Regions from separate parts of the Azospira sp. MPR-LB4 genome, predicted to be linked through region 1. Evidence: predicted binding sites of a transcription regulator. Region 1 holds the regulator's gene; the other holds the start of a gene.
The links. Region 1 encodes FNR, which switches genes on or off when oxygen is low (the NO sensors DNR and NnrR bind a similar motif). Its sites were predicted from a motif close to TTGANCTAGNTCAA; they were not measured.

Region 1 (7,583 bases):
GGCCTTTTCCTCTTCCCGGGTGGTGTCGCTGGCCACCCGGGCGCCGAAGCCGGCTTTTTCCACGGCACTGATCAGCCGGGCCGTATCCACCAGACCCGGCACGTAGCGGATACGGGCCCGCTCGGCGGCCAGGTTCACCGCACCTTCGACGCCGGGCAGACGGTTCAGCACCTTCTCGATGCGGGCCGCGCAGGCGGCGCAGGTCATGCCGGTAAGTTCCAGTTCCACCGTGGCCGGCGGCACGGAAAAACCGGCCTTCTCGATGGCCTCCACCACCCGCTGGGGCGTGGTTTCCTCGCTGTTCAAGGCGACGCTGGCCCGCTCCGCCGCCAGATTGACGCTGGCTTCCACGCCGGGCAGGCGGTTCAGCACTTTCTCGATGCGGGCCGAACAGGCGGCGCAGGTCATGCCGGCAATGGGCAGGTCGAGGCGGGAGGAAGAAGGAGCGGCAGGGGACTGGGACACGGGCAACTCGGCAAGAAACATTAGCAATGGCTAATTATGGGCGCAGGCGCCCTTAGCCGCCAGTAACAGAGGGGCTCAAACCCCATGGTTACAGACCGCCGGCACGGCCAGGGGTTTCTTCGTTGCGCGGGGATGGACGCAGCCCTCCTCCCCGCCCGCTCATGCCGGGGATCAGGCCGGCTGCGCTGGCAGACGGCCTGCCGCCTATTTCACCAGCAGGACGGGCACCGTGGTTTCATGCACCACCCGGGTGGCCACCGAGCCCATGACGGCCCCGGCGATGGCGCTCCAGCCGTGGCTGCCGAGCAGCACCAGGTCGGCCCCCAGTTCAGCGGCCTGATGGGCGATGACGGCCCCCGGCTGGCCCACGTGGATGTGCCGCTGGTAGGCCACCCCGGCGGCCTTGAGCTTGGCCTCGGCCGCCTCCAGGCGTTCCACGCTGTCCTCCCGGTAGTAGCGCTCCAGGGTTTCGTGGCCCAGGTGGCGCTGCACCCGGCCGTCGGGAATGGGCGGATGCACGTAGAGCAGGTGCACCGTCGGCACTTCCCGGTACCAGGAGAGGCGGGAAATCAGGTGATCCACGGCCCGCAGGGAACAAGCGGAACCATCGACCGCCAGCAGGAAATTCAGCATCGTCTGCTCCTCAGCATTTCTAGATGTTATGGGCCAGGCGCCAGGCACCCAGCAGGCCCCACAGGCCGAAGCCGAGCACGCTCAGCCCGGCGATGCCGCGCACCCAGGGGCGCCGCACGAAATCCTTCAGCCGCGCCGCCAGGAGGCCGGCCAGCAGCAGGTTGGGCAGGGTGCCCAGGCCGAAGGCCAGCATCACCGCGCCGCCCCGGGCGGCGCTGCCGCTCACCAGGGCGGTGGTCAGCACACTGTATACCAGACCGCAGGGCAGCCAGCCCCACAGCAAGCCCAGGGGAAAGGCCTGGGCCGGGCTGCGGGCGGGCAGAAAACGTTTGGAAAAGGGCTGCAGACGGCGCCACAGGCCCTGGCCTGCCCGCTCGGTCCACGCCAGGGCCTGGGTGGCGCCAAGCAGATAAAGGCCCAGGGCCACCAGCATCAGGTTGGCCAGCACGTAGAGCACCAGGCGCAGGGACCATTGCTCTCCCAGGTGGGCGCCGGCCGCGCCGACGGCCCCCGCCAGGAGGCCGGCCAGGCCATAGCTGGCGATACGCCCCAGGTTGTAGGCCAGATGCAGGGACCAGCGGCTGCCTCCGGCCTGCCCCAGAGAGAGGGCGCCGACGATGCCGCCGCACATGCCGATGCAGTGGGTGCCGCCGAGAAAGCCGACGAGGAGGACGGAAAGCAGGGTGGGCAGGAAGGAGTCAGCCACGTGGGAGCGCCGTGCGGAAAGTGAAAAAGGCCATGGCCAAAATTATACCGGGCACTGGGGTTTCCCCCAGCGCCCGGCTTTTCCCCCCTGAGGCTTGCCTCAAGTTAAACGCGGTATCCCGTAGCCCGGTCAGATGACCTTGCTGTAACGGGTGCGCTGCCGATCGGCGCGCAGATATTTGTCGAACACCATGGAGATGGCCCGCACCAGGAGACGTCCCGGGGGCAGCACGGTGATCCATTTGTCGTCCACCTTCACCAGCCCGCCCCGCTCCAGTTCCTTCAGGTCCTCCAGTTCGGCGGCGAAGTACTTCTTGAAGTCGATCAGGTGGGCGATTTCGATGGACTCGGTGGAGATTTCGAAATGGCACATCAGGGCCTGGATGATGGAACGGCGCAGCAGGTCGTCGGCGGTCAGCTCGATGCCCCGCAGCACCGGCAGCACGCCGGCGTCCAGGCGGTCGTAGTACTCGTCCAGGGTGCGGTAGTTCTGGCTGTAGGTGGGCCCCACCTTGGCGATGGAGGAAATGCCGAAGGACAGCATGTCGCAGTCCGCATGGGTGGAGTAGCCCTGGAAATTGCGGTGCAGCCGGCCCTGGCGCTGGGCCACGGCCAGCTCGTCGTCCGGCTTGGCGAAGTGGTCCATGCCGATGAAGACGTAGCCGGCATCGGTCAGCTTCTTGATGGCCAGGGAGAGCAGCTGCAGGCGCGTGTCGGCGTTGGGCAGGTCGCTCTCGTTGATGCGCCGCTGGGGCTTGAAGAGGCCCGGCAGGTGGGCATAGTTGTAGATGGAGAGACGCTCCGGGTCCATGGCCAGGACCCGCTCCAGGGTGCGGTTGAAGCCCATCACCGTCTGGTGGGGCAGGCCGTAGATGAGGTCCACGCTGATGGACTTGAAGCCGCTCTTGCGCGCCTGGTCCATCACCGTGAAGGTTTCTTCCTCGGTCTGGATGCGATTGATGGCCTGCTGCACCCGCTCGTCGAAATCCTGGACGCCCAGGCTCATGCGGTTGAAGCCCAGCTCGCCGAGCAGGGCCACGGTGGGCCGGTCCACCTTGCGCGGATCCACTTCGATGGAAATCTCGGCCCCATCCACCAGCTTGAAATGGCGGTGGGTGAGGTCCATCAGCTGGTGCATTTCCTCATGGGAGAGGAAGGTGGGCGTGCCGCCGCCCCAGTGCAGCTGGGAGACTTCCCGATCCCCGTCCAGCAGGTACTCGGCCTGCAGGGCCATCTCCTTGCCCAGGTACTTGATGTACTTGGCGCTGCGGCCGTGATCCTTGGTGATGATCTTGTTACAGGCGCAGTAGTAGCAGATGGTGTTACAGAAGGGGATGTGGAAGTATAATGACAGCGGTCGGCTGATACCGCCGATGTTGCGTTTGCCCAACCACAGCTTCAGGGCCTCGGCATCGAAGGCTTCGACAAAACGGTCAGCCGTCGGATAGGACGTGTAGCGCGGTCCATTGACGTCGAAGCGGCGGATGATCTGGGGATCGAAAACCAGGTTGTTGGCGGTAAATGTCATTGAAAAACAGTCGTTGCAGAACCACACATTAGGTGCGGCTTATTATCGTGGTGCAGGAACTGGGGCACGTTGACCTGGATCAAAGGCTTCCAAAGGGCCTTCCGGCGCAGGTTACCACCATCCGAACGCCCTTGGCCCAGCGAGGAACAGCATGCCGTTGAAGAAGACCAGCGCCCAAGAAATTACCCTGTCGGTCATCAAGACCGCCTGCTCGAACTGTAACCTGCAAGAACTGTGTCTTCCCTACGGTCTCAACGAGACCGAGATGTCCAAGCTGGACGAACTGGTCAGCACCCGCCGCAAGATCAAGCGCGGCGACCACCTGTACCGGGCCGGGGAGGCCTTCGAATCCATCTACGCCATCCGCGCCGGTTTCTTCAAGACCGACGTGCTGCTGGAAGACGGCCGCGACCAGGTCACCGGCTTCCAGATGGCCGGCGAGCTGCTGGGCCTGGACGGCATCAGCACCGAACACCATTCCTGTAACGCGGTGGCCCTGGAAGACAGCGAAGTCTGCATCATCCCCTTCCCCCGCCTGGAAGGCCTGTCCCGGGAGATCGTGGCCCTGCAGCACCACTTCCACAAGGTGATGAGCCGGGAGATCGTGCGCGACCACGGGGTCATGATGCTGCTCGGCACCATGCGGGCGGAAGAACGGCTGGCCGCCTTCCTCCTCAATCTCTCCCAGCGCTTCACCGCCCGCGGCTATTCCCACGCCGAGTTCTACCTGCGCATGACCCGGGAAGAAATCGGCAGCTACCTGGGCCTCAAGCTGGAAACCGTTTCCCGCGCCTTCTCCCGCTTCCAGGAAGAAGGTCTGATCGCCGTGCAGCAAAAGCACATCCGCATCCTGGACATCCCGGGCCTGAAAAAGCTGATGACCCACCAGTCGGCCTGATCCCGGGCAAGCGTCAAACAAAAAAGCGGCTCCGCGGAGCCGCTTTTTTTATTGCCCGGATTATTGCCCGGGCTTAGTCCAGGAGTGCCGGCAGTCCTACTGTTCCCCTTCCGGAAACACCGCCCCCCGCCGTGCCGCCATGCTGCGGCCGACGGCGGCCGCCTGCTCGGGGGACAGCAGGCGCCGCCCCAGGGGCAGCAGCTCCCGGGTTTCCAGATCGATGTGTCCCAGATAAAGCTCGGCCAGCCCTTCCACCATGGCCGCCGGCAGGGCCTCGCTGCATTCCCCCGGCTGGGCCGCGACGATGGCCTGCAGGCGGGCCAGCACCTCGTCCCGGGCCCGGTCCATGCGCCGGTGATCGGCCAGGATGCGCTCGATGAGGGCCTCCACCTGAGCCGCCACCGCCGCTTCCCGGGCCACCGCCTGGCTCGCCCGCAGGGCGGGAAAGAGGTCATCCTCCTCGTCCGCATGGTGATGGGGAGCGGCCACGGAGAAATAGCGCAGCACGCCCTGGGCCGCCTCCCGGGCAGCCTGGTCGGCACCGTGCCGGGGCAGGTGCTGCACCAGGCGACGCAGGGTCTCGATCTGGGCCTGGATGCGACCGTGACAGGCATCCAGCATTTCCAGGGGTTCGTCGAAACTGGGGGCGGCGGCGCCCAACAGGCTGTGGCTCATGCAATTCCTTTCACAGACCGGCGAAGAAGCCGGCGGGATGACGCGTCAGGGCAACGGAAACGATATAGGCGAAACACGACAGGGCCATGACGAAAAAGATGCCCCGCACCGCCTTGCTGCGCCCCCGCTTGAGGGCCACGCTGCCACAGCCGATGTAGGCCAGCAGGGCCAGCACCTTGGCCGTCAGCCAGCCCTGGACGAAGGGATACTGGCCGGAGAGAAAGGCCAGGGCCAGGGCGCTGCCGAGCAGCAGGGTATCCACCACATGGGGCGCCACCCGCGGCAGGCGCCCCTGCAGTCGAGGCGACTCCTGCAGCATCCAGAATCCGCGCAGGAGGAATCCGAGGCCGGAGAGGACGACGCAGGTGATGTGCAGATGCTTGAGGGCCAGGTACATGGGATGGCTCCGCGATCCGTCAGCCGGGCTGGCCGTCGGGCCGGGGCCGCAGGTACATGGCGCCGTGGCGCCGCACCCACAGGGCGAACACCAGCAGCCAGGCCAGGCTGGCCAGCCACTGCAGGTTGAAGGGGCCGGACAGGGGCAGGAACTCGCCGGCGATGCGCAGCAGGGGCACGCTCTGGAACAGCCAGAACAGGGGCCAGGTGGTCTGATCCCCGGCGTTGATGGGCCGGCCCGAATGCCCCAGGGTGACCCGGGTGACCATGCCCAGCAGCATGGAAACAAAATAGCCGATGCTGATGGCGTGCAGGGGCGCCAGGCCGCCGAAGCTGCCGCCCAGCGCCAGGGCCAGCCCCTGGCAGGCATAGAGCACCAGCCCCAGGCCCAGCCAGACGGTGGCGCCGTGGATCATGGCCAGCATGGGCACCGCCAGGCTGCGCCGAAGCTGCCACTTCCAGGAGAAATGGATGACCACGGCGGCGGCAACGGCGTCCGGCAGCCACAGGGCTCCGTGCCAGCCGACCAGGGCCAGCAGGGCGTGGCCAAGGAAACAGGCCAGCACCAGCCACAGCAGGGGCATGGGTCGGTAGATGGTGTAGTTCTTCAGCACCGCTGCAGTGAAGAAGGGCAGCATGCGATGGCTGACGATGAAGAACACCGGCAGCAGGCAGCCCCACAGCCCCAGCTCGATGCCGGCCCGCACCCCGTCGCCGGCCATGGCTGCCAGGCCCCAGGCATAGGCCCAGAGGGCGACCAGGCCCAGCCCCAGGGCGGCCAGCAGCGCGTAGGCGTGGGAACGGTCCGGTGCGAAGCCCCGGGGCTGGGGCCAGGTCACGGCCCGGGCCAGGGCGACCAAGCCCCACAGCCAGCCGAGGGACGCCACCACCAGGCCGGACACGGCCAGGGGCGCCGCCAGCAGGCCGCCCCAGAAGAGCAGCCAGCCGCCTGCCAGCAGAGCGAAGGCCGGCAGGTACTGGCCCCGCGTCAGGGCCGGGGCGCTCACCCACTTGGGCAGGGCCGTCATGAGAAAGCCGAAGATGAAGGGGGGGAACAGGCCGAACAGCATCAGGGCCCCATGCAGCCAGATGCCGGGCAGGGCCCAGGCCGGAGCCCCATAGAGTCCGGCATAGCGGCCGCCCAGGTCCGCCGCCCAGAACAGCACCGCCAGCAGGCTCTGCAGGGCGCCGAGGGCGAACATGACCCGGTGGGGGGCGCTGAAAAAGGCCTTGAACATGGAATCTCCGAAAAATCAGGCAGCCGTGGCGAGTTGCTCGCCGATATGCCGCAGGTGCCGCCGATAGACCTGCAGGCAGCGCCAGAGGTTCACCAGCAACCACAGGTTGGACAGCAGCAGGGCCAGTCCGGCCGGCCAGGCGAACCAGGCGGGGCGGACCACGGCGGCCAGCAGCAGGGCCAGGGAAGCGGCATGGGCCGCCATCTGCCGCGCCATGGCGCTCTCGGCCAGGATGCGCTTCATGTTCGGCGCCAGCACCCGGCCCTGGCCCGCGTTCTGCAGATGCAGCCAGATGAGGAAGGGCACGATCTTGTACAGCATGCCGGTGATCACCGACATGAACCCGCCCACCAGCAGGAGCATGCCCAGCAGCAGGGGCAGCCCGGGCCACAGGCCCAGGGCCGGCCACAGCTGCCCCACCGCCCACAGGGCCGCCCCGCCGACGGCGCAGGCCAGCCCCAGCCGCCAGTAGCGCTGGGTGGCATCGAGCCTGGCCCGCTTGCTGCGCACCAGCAACCACAGGGTCGCCAGGGCAAAGGTGCCGCAACCGGCCGCCACCAGGGCCGCCAGGAGGGGGGCGCCGCCCCAGCCGGCCGCCTCGGCGCCGCTCCACAGGGCCAGCAGCAGGAACAGCAGGGGCGCCAGGAGCCGGGTCAGCCAGCCGGGAAAAGCCGGCGTCAGGAGGAACATGGGCACCACCACGTAGGCGACGCCGGACAGCAGCAGCACGCCCCAGCCCACCAGGCCCCAGGCCAGGTGGATGCCGGTGATTTCCAGCAGGGGCCAGGACAGCCCCCAGGCCAGGTTGACCAGCATGGACAGGCCCAGCAGCACCGTCACGCCGAGGCCGGCCACGGCCAGCTTGAGGGCCCACTGGATGGTGCTGCCCATGGGAATCTGAACCAGGGCCCGGCCGACGGCAACGAGGAAGATAAGAATGCCGCCACCGAGACACAACAGGGCGCCCTGGAACAGTTCGCTGCGGTAGGTGAGGAAGGCCCCCACCAGGAACAGCAGCCCCAGGGTAAGCAGGCCGTGCACCGCC
Region 2 (7,583 bases), 1.4 Mb from region 1:
TCCTCGTAGGGGTAGTCGCCGGGCACGTTCACCGTCTTGGAGATGGCGGTGTCGATGTAGGGGGCGACGGCTGCCACCATGTCCTTGTGGGCGGCGGCGGAAATTTCCAGGGCGGTGACGAAGTAGTCGGGCAGCTTTTCCACATTGCCGCCCTGGTGCTTGTAAAGGCGCCAGGCGTAGTCTTCTACCGCGTATTCCTTCAGGGTGCCGTCGGGCATGCGCTTCTTCCGGTTGTAGGTCCAGGAGAAGGGCGGCTCGATGCCGTTGGAGGCATTGTCGGCGAAGGCCAGGGAAATGGTGCCGGTGGGGGCGATGGACAGCAGGTGGGAATTGCGCAGGCCGTGCTTGCGGATTTCGGCCTTGACCTCGTTGGGCAGGCGGGAGGCAAAGTTGCCGCCGGAAAGGTACAGCTCGGCGTTGAAGAGGGGGAAGGCGCCCCGTTCCTTGGCCATTTCCACGGAGGTCAGGTAGGCGGTGTCGCGCATGAATTCGGAAATGCGGGAGGCCATGGCCCGGGCTTCGGCCCGGTCGTAGCGCAGGCGCAGCATGGCCAGGGCGTCGCCCAGGCCGGTGAAGCCGAGGCCGATGCGGCGCTTGTTGGCGGCTTCTTCCTTCTGCCGTTCCAGGGGCCAGTGGGTGGCGTCCAGCACGTTGTCCAGCATGCGGGTGGACACCTTGATCACTTCACCGAAAGCGTCGAAGTCGAACTCGGTCTGTTCGGAGAAGGCGTTCTTGACGAACAGGGTCAGGTTGATGGAACCCAGGCAGCAGCAGCCGTAAGGCGGCAGGGGCTGTTCGGCGCAGGGGTTGGTGGCCTCGATCTGCTCGCAGTAATTAAGGTTGTTGTCCTTGTTGATGCGGTCCAGGAAGAGGATGCCGGGTTCGGCGTGGTCGTAGGTGGACTTCATCACCTGGTCCCACAGGTCCCGGGCCCGTACCTTGCGATAGACCCACATGCCGTCCTCGCGCTGGAAGGCGCCCTGGGACTTCATGTCGGCGTTGGGTTCGGCCTTGTGCACCAGTTCCACCTCGCCGTCGGCTTCCACCGCCTGCATGAAGGCATCGGTGACGCCCAGGGAAATGTTGAAGTTTGTCAGGTCGCCCTTGTCCTTGGCGTGGATGAAGTCCTCGATGTCCGGATGGTCGCAGCGCAGCACGCCCATCTGGGCGCCGCGGCGGGCGCCGGCGGATTCCACGGTCTCGCAGGAGCGGTCGAAGACGCGCATGTAGGAGACGGGGCCGGAGGCGCGGGACTGGGTGCCCTTGACCTGGGCGCCCACGGGGCGGATGGAGGAGAAGTCGTAGCCGACGCCGCCACCGCGACGCATGGTCTCGGCGGCCTGGGCCAGGGCGGTGTAGATGCCGGGGCGGCCGTCCACCACTTCGACGATGGAGTCGCCGACCGGCTGCACGAAGCAGTTGATCAGGGTGGCGGCGAGATCGGTGCCGGCGGCGGAGTTGATGCGGCCGGCGGGGACGAAACCGTTTTCCTGGGCCCAGAGGAATTTTTCTTCCCACTTGGCCCGGTCCTTCTCGTGTTCGACGGCGGCCAGGGCGCGGGCAACGCGGCGGCGCACGTCATGCACGTTCATTTCCTTGCCCTTGGCGTACTTTTCCACCAGCACTTCGGTGGAGATTTCCTGCTCGGGCAGCGGGGCAAATTCGGGTGCTTCGGGAATGGCGGACAGGGAGAGCTGTTCGGCGACCTGATTCATGGGTTTCCTCTCCAAAAATGTGGGTATGCGGTTGGTAATATGCCCCGGTAGTCCGGAGTCGAATGGGAGGTAAAGCTACTACATGTAGTGGTGCTAGGCAAATGCTTGACTAGATGTAGTTGTTGCGCTGTTCCCGGGGTGGTTCGCGGAAAGGCTGGAAAAATCAGGATTGGCACATTTTTTGACAATAAAACGGTGGTTCCGTTTGCAGCCGGTGGAACAAAAGAATACCTAGGGGGAGGGCGGGGGAGGAGGGGGTAGTCCGGTCGCAAAATCCGGTGGGGAGATTGGCCGATGGCCGGGGCCGTCCAAGGGCGGCGGTGGCGGTCCGGGAGTCCGGACCGCCGAGGGGTGTTGCGGCTATTACAGGTTGAGCAGGGTGGCGGTGTGGCGGGCGATCATCCATTCCTCGTTGGTGGGGATGACCAGCACGTCCACGGTGCTGCGGGGTTCGCTGATACGGTTGGCGTGCAGGGCGTTGGCCGATTCGTCGATGCTGATGCCCAGCCAGGAGGCCTGCAGGCAGACGCGACGGCGCACTTCGGCTGCGTGTTCGCCGATGCCGCCGGTGAACACCAGGGCGTCGATGCCGCCGATGGCGGCCGCCAGGGAACCCAGCTCCCGCACCACGCGGTAGCAGAAGAGATCCACCGCCTCCTTGGCTTCCGGCTTGTCGCTGGCCAGCAGGGTGCGCATGTCCGGGGAAATGCCGGAAACACCGAGCAGGCCCGATTCCTTGTACAGCAGCTTGGTCAGGGCCTTCACGTCCATGCCCTTGTTTTCCATCAGGTACAGCATCACACCCGGGTCCAGGGCGCCGGTACGGGTGCCCATCATCAGGCCCTCGACCGCGGTGAAGCCCATGGTGGACACCTGGCTCTTGCGATCCACCATGCCGCACATGGAGGCGCCGTTGCCCAGGTGGGCCACCACCACCCGGCCATTGGCCCGGGGCGAGTAGTCCGGCAGCACCCGGGCGATGTACTCGTAGGAGAGGCCGTGGAAGCCGTAGCGTTTGACCCCTTCACCGGTGATCCAGCGGGGCAGGGCAAAGGCCTGGGCCACGGGGGCCTGGGTACGGTGGAAGGCGGTGTCGAAACAGGCCACCTGGGGCACTTCCGGCATCATGGTGCGCAGGGCATCGACGCCGTCCAGGTTGTGGGGCTGGTGCAGGGGCGCCAGGGGAATGAGCCGGGTCAGGTGCTCGATGATGTTGTCGTCGAGCTTCATGGGGCGCGAATAGCGCTCACCGCCATGGACCACCCGGTGGCCCACGGCCACGATCTTCCAGCCCTTTTCATGGTCGTGCAGCCAGGAGATGAGGAATTCCAGGGCCTCGTGGTGCTGGCTTTCCGCATCGCCCTGGAGCGGGATGTCCACGTCGTCCAGCTTCTTGCCCTTGTCGTCCTTGGCCTTGATGTGGGCCTTGACGCCGATGCCGTCGATCTGGCCGGAGAGCACGGGTTCCGCAGCGATGCCGCCGCCGTTCTCCAGCTCGTAGAGGGAGAACTTGATGGAGGAGGAGCCGGCGTTGAGGGTGAGGACGGCGCGGGTCATTGGTTCTGCTTCCGGTAGGCGTGGGCCATCAGGGCGGCGATGGCGCAGGAGGCGGTGCGGGTCTCGGCGGTATCGGCGCGGGAGGTCAGCACGATGGGGCACTTGGCACCCAGTACGACGCCGGCGGAAAGGGCGTTGGCCAGGTATTCCAGCTGCTTGGCCACCATGTTGCCGGACTCCAGGTCAGGCACCACCAGGATGTCGGCCTGGCCGGCGACGGCGGACTTGATGCCCTTGGTCTTGGCAGCCACCAGGGAAACGGCGTTGTCGAAGGCCAGAGGGCCGTCCAGCAGGCCGCCCTTGATCTGCCCCCGGTCGGCCATCTTGCACAGGGCGGCCGCGTCCAGGGTGGACTGGATCTTGGGATTGACCGTCTCCACGGCGGACAGGATGGCCACCTTGGGTTCCGGGTTGCCCAGGATGTGGAAGAGGTCGATGGCGTTCTGGATGATGCTGACCTTTTCCTCCAGGGAGGGGGCGATGTTGATGGCCGCATCGGTGATCATGATGGGCTTGGGATAGGTGGGTACGTCCATGTAGAAGACGTGGGAGATGCGGCGGGAGGTGCGCAGGCCGTTGGCCCGGGATACCACCTCGCCCATCAGCTCGTCGGTGTGCAGGCTGCCCTTCATCAGGGCCTCGCAGTCGCCGTTGCGCACCAGGGTCACGGCCATGGCGGCGGATTCGTGGCTATGGCGGGTATTGACGATGCGGATGCCGGTCAGGTCCAGGCCGTTCTCTTCGGCGACGGAGCGGATCTTTGCCTCCGGCCCCACCAGGAAGGGTTCGATGAGGCCGGCCCGGGCGGCGAAGATGGGGCCCTTCAGGGATTCGGCATCGCAGGGATGGGCCACGGCCACGGGAATGGGTTCCAGGCCGGCGGCGGTGGCCAGCAGGGCCTGGTAGCGGGCTTCCTTGTCGCTGATGGTGAATTCGGGCAGGTGCACCCGCTCGCGGCGGATCTTCTCCGTCGGCGCCAGCACCTCGGCGGTGCCGCTCACCACCTGCAGGCCTTCCTGGTTGGTGCATTGGCAGTCGAAGAGGATGTGCTTGTTATGGTCGAACTTCTGCTTGGCGGTGATGGTGATGGTCACCGTGTCGCCGATGGTCACCGGCCGGGAGAAGTGCAGGGACTGGTCGATGTAGATGGTGCCCGGCCCCGGGAACTGGGTGCCGAGCACGGTGGAAATGAGGGCGCCGCTCCACATGCCATGGGCCACCACCTCCCGGAAAATGCCGCTCTGGGCGAATTCCGGGTCCACCACGGAGGGATTCACATCCCCCGACATGATGGCGAACAGCTTGATGTCTTCCGGACGCAGGGTCCGGATCAGGGTGGAAGAGTCTCCCACTTGGATTTCGTCGAAAGTCTTGTTTTCGATGTACTGCTCGGTGTGCTCAGCGTGCATGGCGCCTCCCGTTTTTGATTGTGTGGAGCTCTTAGCCGACGATGTTGTAGCCGCCGTCAATGTAGATGGTACCGCCGGTCAGGGTCTTCGCCACATCGCTGCACAGGTAGGCGGCCAGGGCGCCGACGTCGTCGATGGAGACCAGTCGGTGCAGGGGGGCCCGTTCCACGGCGTCCTTCATCAGATCGTCGAAGTGGGCGATGCCGGAGGCGGCGCGGGTGGCCAGGGGGCCCGGGGAGATGGCGTGCACCCGGATGCCCTTGGGGCCCAGCTCGGTGGCCAGGTAGCGGGTGGAAGCCTGCAGGGCGGCCTTTACCGGGCCCATCATGCCGTAGTTGTCCACCACTTCATCGGCGCCCAGGTAGCTCATGGTCAGCAGGGAGCCGCCGTCCTTCATCAGGGGCTCGGCCAGCTTGGCCATGCGGATGAAGGAGTGGCAGGAAATGTCGATGGCCCGCAGGAAGCCCTGGCGGGAGCAGTCCACCACCCGGCCGTGCAGGTCTTCCTTGGGGGCGAAGGCGATGGAGTGCAGGAGGAAGTCCAGCTTGCCCCACTTCTGTTCGATGGCGGCGAAAACAGCTGCCAGCTGATCGTCCTGTTCCACGTCCAGGGGCAGCACCAGGGGGGCGGCCAGCAGTTCGGCCAGGGGGCGCACGTGGGGTTCGGCCTTTTCATTCAGGTAGGTGACCGCCAGTTCGGCGCCGCAGATGTTGAAAGCCTTGGCGCAGCCGTAGGCAATGCTCTTGTTGTTGGCGATACCGACGACCAGGCCTTTTTTGCCGTTGAGGTTGAACATTTGCAGAACTCCAGGTTAGTTGAATGAAGGTGAACCATCCGGCGTCCAGTCTGGACCGGGGCCGTTATTGCAATCCTGTTTTCGTTATCATGCCGCATTTTGTGTTGCGGTGCAGCATATCGATTTTGACCTAGATCAAGGCCTAGTGGCAGTAGGACCTTAGCGGACGAGGGATAAGCCGGTATTTCGTTCCGATGACGTCCCCGTTACAGCGGCTTGCGCTGTGTCAACGTTTTTGCATTGACCATACCTATAATCCTCCGGCATGACCTTACAAGGGGGAGGGATTTTGGAACCGATTGCCAATTCTCTGGATGCAGTCCTCGAGGCGGTTTTGAGCAAACGCCGCCGGGACCCCACCCAACTGCTGCAAATTCTCCGGGAAGTGCAGGAACAGGTGGGCTACATCCCCCCTCCCGCCCTCACCGCCATCGCCGCCGCCCTGAAGCTGCCCCGGGCCCGGGTCGAGGGCGTGGCCGGCTTCTACTCCTTTCTCCATTTGCAGTCGGTGGGCAAATACCGGGTGCTCTTCTCCGACAACGCCACCGACCGCCTCCTGGGCAACCTGGACTTGCTCGGCACCATGTGCCAGAAGCTGTGGGTCGAACAGGGCAAGGTGTCGGAAGACGGCCTGGTCTCGGTGGATGTCACCTCCTGTACCGGCATGTGCGACCAGGGCCCGGCCCTGCTGGTCAATGGCCGCCCCATCACCCGCCTCACCCACCAGCGCGTCAATGAAATCTGCGAGCTGATCCGTTCCCGCCGGCCCCTGTCCCTGTGGCCCCAGGAATACTTCCGGGTGGAGGACAACATCCGCCGCAAGGACGATCTGCTCAATACCGTGCTGGAGCCGGGGGCTGCCCTGGCGGCGGCCATGGCCCTGGGGCCCGAGGCCTGGTTGGGCGAGGTGCAGAAGTCCAGCCTGCGCGGTCGCGGCGGCGCCGGCTTCACCACCGGGGTCAAGTGGGAGGCCTGCCGCAACGCCCCCGGTGAGGAGCGGGTCATCGTCTGCAACGCGGACGAAGGCGAGCCCGGTACCTTCAAGGACCGGGTGCTGCTGACCTCATACCCGGACCACGTGTTCGAGGGCATGACCCTGGCGGCCTACGCCACCGGCGCCCGCCAGGGCTTCCTCTACCTGCGGGGCGAATACCGCTACCTACTGGAGCCCCTGGAGGCAGCCCTGCAGCGCCGCCGCGAGGCCGGGCTGCTGGGGCAGGGCATCCGGGGCCAGGCCGGTTTCGATTTCGACATCGAGATTCATCTGGGCGCCGGCGCCTATGTCTGCGGTGAGGAAACGGCCCTGATCGAGTCCCTCGAGGGCAAGCGGGGCACGCCCCGCATCCGCCCGCCCTTCCCGGTGATCAAGGGCTATCTGGGGCGGCCCACGGTGGTCAATAACGTGGAAACCCTGGCCAAGACGGTGCTGATCGCCCTGGAAGGAGCCGAGCGCTTCGCCGCCGTCGGCACTGCCCAGTCCACCGGCACCAAGCTCCTCTCCATATCCGGCGACTGCGCCTTTCCCGGCATCTACGAGTATCCCTTCGGCGTTTCCATCGAGCAGATCCTGGAGGATTGCGGCGCCACCGACGTGCAGGCGGTCCAGGTGGGCGGCGCTTCGGGCACCTGCCTGGCGTCCTACGAGTTCCACCGGGGCATTGCCTACGAGGACGTGCCGACGGCCGGTTCCTTCATGATCTTCGATACCAGCCGGGACCTCTTCGAGGTGGCGCGCAACTTCGTCCACTTCTTCGCCCACGAGAGCTGCGGCTTTTGCACCCCCTGCCGGGTCGGCACCTCCCTGCTGCGGAACTTCATGGACAAGCTGGCCACCGGCCACGGCGCCAAGTACGACCTGGCCGACATCGAGTGGATCAACCGCCTGCTCAAGGCGGCCAGCCACTGCGGCCTGGGCCTGGCCGCCGCCAACCCGGTGGTGGAGACCCTGATCAAGTTCCGCCCCGCCTACGAGCGCCGGCTCCAGTCCCTGGATTTCGCCCCCGCCTTCGACCTGGACCAGTCCCTGGCCGAGGCCCGGCGCATGACCGGGCGCGACGATGCCGACGCCCACCTGAGTTCCGTGGAGGCCCACCGATGAGCGATACC

Region 2: the regulator FNR is predicted to act here: its motif matches at 5,603-5,616, upstream of AC3QLZ_RS04140 (NAD(P)H-dependent oxidoreductase subunit E).

Annotation. Positions count from the first base shown of each region.
Region 1 is NZ_CM179521.1:3,205,046-3,212,628, reverse strand. It holds gene AC3QLZ_RS15105 (heavy metal translocating P-type ATPase) at 1-486, opposite strand, end outside; gene AC3QLZ_RS15100 (universal stress protein) at 670-1,098, opposite strand; gene AC3QLZ_RS15095 (sulfite exporter TauE/SafE family protein) at 1,118-1,804, opposite strand; gene hemN (oxygen-independent coproporphyrinogen III oxidase) at 1,934-3,331, opposite strand; gene fnr (fumarate/nitrate reduction transcriptional regulator Fnr) at 3,483-4,229, shown strand; gene AC3QLZ_RS15080 (hemerythrin domain-containing protein) at 4,326-4,904, opposite strand; gene AC3QLZ_RS15075 (SirB2 family protein) at 4,915-5,301, opposite strand; gene AC3QLZ_RS15070 (NnrS family protein) at 5,321-6,538, opposite strand; gene AC3QLZ_RS15065 (hypothetical protein) at 6,554-7,583, opposite strand, start outside.
Region 2 is NZ_CM179521.1:910,456-918,038, reverse strand. It holds gene AC3QLZ_RS04160 (adenosylcobalamin-dependent ribonucleoside-diphosphate reductase) at 1-1,715, opposite strand, end outside; gene AC3QLZ_RS04155 (acetate/propionate family kinase) at 2,079-3,272, opposite strand; gene AC3QLZ_RS04150 (bifunctional enoyl-CoA hydratase/phosphate acetyltransferase) at 3,269-4,681, opposite strand; gene fabI (enoyl-ACP reductase FabI) at 4,713-5,477, opposite strand; gene AC3QLZ_RS04140 (NAD(P)H-dependent oxidoreductase subunit E) at 5,743-7,575, shown strand; gene AC3QLZ_RS04135 (2Fe-2S iron-sulfur cluster-binding protein) at 7,572-7,583, shown strand, end outside.